2 regions of the Metabacillus sp. B2-18 genome follow, and region 1 is predicted to be linked to the other one. Evidence: riboswitches for the same ligand, from Rfam matches in the RefSeq annotation. Region 1 holds a riboswitch; the other holds the start of a gene.

Region 1 (2,208 bases):
CCTGCTGCACTAGTTTGGCCATATGAATGGGTGATGGTAGCTGGTTGGATTTTAATAGGAGCGTATTTCTATTATCATATGAATAAGGGGAAATATGAGGTATCTATACCACATAATAAAGATAGTAAAGTACATAAAAATGAGCTATAAGGAGATACAATAATTTAATTAACTTTAACTTCTATTTAGAGTATAAAGTCTCTATGATTATATTTTCGGGAACAAGCATTACCTCAATCATAGAGAATTTATACTCTTTTTATTTAGAAGTAGGATTAACTGTAGTATAGGTCATGGAGCTTTTATATTAATATGAAAATCATTCTAAAGTCTTGTTCAATAAAATATTAAATAGAAATTACTATATTGACTTTCGTAAGGTTTAACTCTATATTGGTAGTAATTTCACTTAGCAAGCCATGTCTTATATTAAAGTCGAGAATCGGGACAAAAACTTTTGCTAATTTAATATAAAAAGTTATAAAAAACTTTATATTCTTTGGAAATAGGTGCTAGTAAAGTAGTAATTTTGCTTTATAAGCTTAAAAGGGAAGTCGGTTAGATGCCGACACGGACCCGCCACTGTATTGGGTTTCACACTAAATGTGAAATAACGTTCTACATAAACCACTGGGTGTTCACCTGGGAAGGTTTGATCGTTATGCCCTAAGTCAGGAGACCTGCCTATTTTTACATCGCCGATAGACCTACGGGAATTCTAGGGAGGTGGTTAGGGTGCTCATAGATTGATAACCTATTTTCATAAACATTTTGTTATGGAGATTTTTCTGTATTTTTCTGTGTTTAATAACAAGCATTTCTGACCGCTTAAGCTGGTTGGAGATGCTTTTTTTATTTATATATACAAAATGGAGGTTTTAAATTTATTATGGTAAAAAATATTCAACGAAAGCAGACTATCCTATTTTTGATCGTAATTGGTAGTTTACTACTTTTATTGTCAGGTTGTTCTGATGAGAAAAAGACAGCAACATCAAACTCGGATTTAGCTTCTGAAAAGCATGTAACTCTTGCTTTTCCATGGAGTCCTCAAAGTCTTGATCCACATGGTATTGATAGCTGGGAGGTAATGCGTTCAGGTACAGCAGAAACATTAGTTAAGTTAGATGAGGAACTACAAACTACACCTTGGCTTGCAAAAGAGTGGAAGCAAGAAAATGACACAACATGGGTATTTACGCTAGAAGAAAATGTAACCTTTCATAATGGCGAGAAAATGGATGCAGCGAGTGTAAAAGACTCTTTGCTTCGTTCGATCGAGAAGGATCAAAAGGTAAAAGATTTGCTTCAAGTTGAATCAATAGAGGTTGTTTCTGATCTAGAACTAAAGATTATAACAAAACAACCAAATGCTGCGTTGGTCTCTCATTTGGCAGATCCTTCAACGATTATTGTTGATGTGGCAACGCTTGATAAAGAGGATAGCTACCCTGCACTAACAGGAGCATTCTCAATTAAACAATTTAATAAAGATGAATCTCTTATTGTTGAGAAATATGAAGATTATTGGGGAGAGAAAGCGTTACTGTCTGAAGTAATCATTAGTTTTATTCCAGATGGAAATTCTCGATTAATGGCTCTTCAATCAGGAGATGTTGATGGTGCAACAGATATCCCTGTTGATAACATGAAAGTGTTGGATAAAGATAAGAGATTTGAGGTTTCCACTGCACCATCACTACGCACACACATGTTGATGTTTAATATGAATTCTCCAATGTTTCAGGATGTAACACTACGAAAAGTGGTTGATTTATCAATTCCACGTGAAGAAATTGTTCATTCCATTATGTTAGAGGCTGGAACTGAAGCGAAAAGTCCATTTCCAGAAGTATTATCATTTGGTCAAGTTGAGAAGCAAGCTTCATCAGAATCGATTGATCAATTATTAGAGCAAGATGGCTGGAAGAAAAATAGTGATGGTATGTGGGAAAAGCAAGGAAGTATTTTTGAAGTTACCATGTTAACCTTTCCACAACGACCGGAATTAACTGTTATGGCAGAAGCGATTCAAGCTGAATTACTAAACGAAGGGATAAAAGTGAATATTCGTCAAGTGGAGAATATTGATGAGGCTTTAGTGAATGAAGATTGGGATTTATCAATGTACAGTATGTTAACTGCTCATACTGGGGACCCACAATACTTTTTAAATATTTTCTATCAATCTGCTAGTGAGTCAAATGT
Region 2 (2,208 bases), 1.1 Mb from region 1:
ACACATCCTGTTAACAGATGGGAACCAGAAGTGTTCTTCAGGAAAAAGCCAAGAACAGAATGATGATAACCAGGTGCATAATCGATATCTTATTGGTGAAAATCTTATTATAAAACAAAGGAGGTTAAAAGCATGAGCGTTTATGAAAACTTTCCAGTCGCAAACTTAGATCGTGATCAATTAAACAAAATCATGAGTCTAGAAAAAGAATTAAGAAGTGAAACAAATGAAAATATTGTGTTAATAGCGTATGATGAAAAAGATGAGGGAATGGAATAAATCACCACTTTAATTGTAACTTTTGTCATTTTATCCAACAATATGTTGAAATATCATTTTGGTTGCTTTAATATAATACCTATCAATTGATAACAACTTAAAATAGTAAACGCTGTAGATTAAGATGCCGCTTAAGGCTTAATAGGGAATTCGGTGTAAATCAGAAACTGTCCCCGCAACTGTAAGTGTCGACGAAATAAGCAATCCACTGTATTGAAGCTTTATTAAAAGTGATATATGGGAAGGGGCTTAAAGTAGAGTGAAACACAAGTCAGGAGACCTGTCTTAATTTATCAAGTTTCAGTTTCTTCGGGAGGTGAGAAGGTGAGACGAATGCAACCATTTTAATTTTTTGGATTGCTTTCGTATTGCCTTTTCATCCGCTCAATAAAGATATGAGCGGATTTTTTGTTCTGTCTAAATGTATAAGGTTTTATGGTTGATAGCTTAGGTATTTTCCATTGGTTTGATGATTGTTTTTATAAAAAGACATATTTCAAGAGACAACCTAATACGTTTAGATGAGTAAATTAAATAGAGTTTTAAAGATTAGGTGCACTTCAACTACTGTAGTGCTTAAAAGGGAAGTCGGTGAAAGTCCGACACGGTACCCGCCACTGTTATGGGAAGCTTTATAGCATAATGTCACTGAATGTAAACGGGAAGACGTTATAAAGCTATGAACCTAAGTCAGGAGACCTGCCTATCTTTTTATACTGATACCTACGGGCATATAGGTAGACGTGTAGTAGAAAATGCTGGTCACTTGCGCCATTTTTTAATGCACCTCTGCCTATATAGAGGTGCATTTTTATTTGAAAAATTTTAATAGATTGGAAGTGTTTAGATGACGACTTGGAATCTAACAGAAACAAAGCATCATGTACTTATTTGTAACGGAAGCAGCTGTATGAGAAAGGGTGGAGAAGAAGCAACTCAGGCAATCAGAGAAGAAATTACAAACTTAGATTTGGATGCAAGCATTCATACAACAAGAACTCGTTGTAATGGAAGATGCAAAGATGCGTGTGTAATGGTGGTCTATCCGGAGGGAGTTTGGTATAAAGCTGCAACGCCTGAATTAGCTAAAAAGATTGTTACTGAGCATCTTGTAGGTGGAAATGTGGTAGAAGACAGCGTTATTTACACATATGATAAAGATCATTTTACTGCACCTGAAAATTCAGAGTCGATTAAAGGAATAGTAAAACCGCAAAAGAGTAACGTTTAATACCGTTATACGTATTGAAAGGAGGAATTTACTTGCTAGGAAAATTACTTGTGATCGGATTTGGTCCAGGAAGCTTTGAACATATGACAAAAAGGGCTCAAGATGCGATTCAAGAAAGTGACTGTATTATTGGATACAAAACATATGTTGAATTAATTCAGGATCTTTTAACAGATCAAGAGATTATTAGTACAGGAATGTCAGAGGAAGTAAGCCGTGCCCAAGCAGCTGTGAAACTTGCCGAAGAAGGAAAAACAGTAGCTGTCATATCAAGTGGTGATGCTGGAGTGTATGGAATGGCCGGACTTGTTTATGAGGTTTTAATTGAAAAAGGCTGGTCAGAAGAAACTGGTGTGAGTGTAGAAGTCATTCCGGGTGTTTCGGCAATTAATTCATGTGCATCACTTTTAGGTGCCCCAATTATGCATGATGCATGCACAATCAGTCTCAGTGACCATTTAACTCCTTGGGAATTGATTGAAAAGCGTATTGATGCAGCTGCTCAGGCTGATTTTGTTATAACTCTTTATAATCCTAAAAGTGGTCGTCGAACAAGACAAATACAAGAAGCGCAACGGATTTTATTAAGCTATCGTTCACCATTAACACCTGTTGGACTTGTGAAAAGTGCGTATCGTGACAGACAGCATATCGTTATTACAGATCTTGAGCATATGCTCGAGTTTGATATCGGAATG

Evidence for each region. A riboswitch is a leader RNA that binds a small molecule or an ion and turns the genes downstream of it on or off. The one in region 1 is predicted to bind cobalamin.
Region 2: another riboswitch for cobalamin. It lies ahead of LPC09_RS11440 ((2Fe-2S) ferredoxin domain-containing protein); the one in region 1 lies ahead of LPC09_RS05880 (ABC transporter substrate-binding protein).

Annotation. Positions count from the first base shown of each region.
Region 1 covers NZ_CP088245.1:1,147,939-1,150,146, forward strand. Annotated here, with positions in the region: gene LPC09_RS05875 (APC family permease) at 1-150, shown strand, start outside; cobalamin riboswitch at 491-702, shown strand; gene LPC09_RS05880 (ABC transporter substrate-binding protein) at 890-2,208, shown strand, end outside.
Region 2 covers NZ_CP088245.1:2,268,857-2,271,064, forward strand. Annotated here, with positions in the region: gene LPC09_RS11430 (MFS transporter) at 1-63, shown strand, start outside; gene LPC09_RS11435 (hypothetical protein) at 133-279, shown strand; cobalamin riboswitch at 385-581, shown strand; cobalamin riboswitch at 814-1,000, shown strand; gene LPC09_RS11440 ((2Fe-2S) ferredoxin domain-containing protein) at 1,127-1,510, shown strand; gene cobJ (precorrin-3B C(17)-methyltransferase) at 1,543-2,208, shown strand, end outside.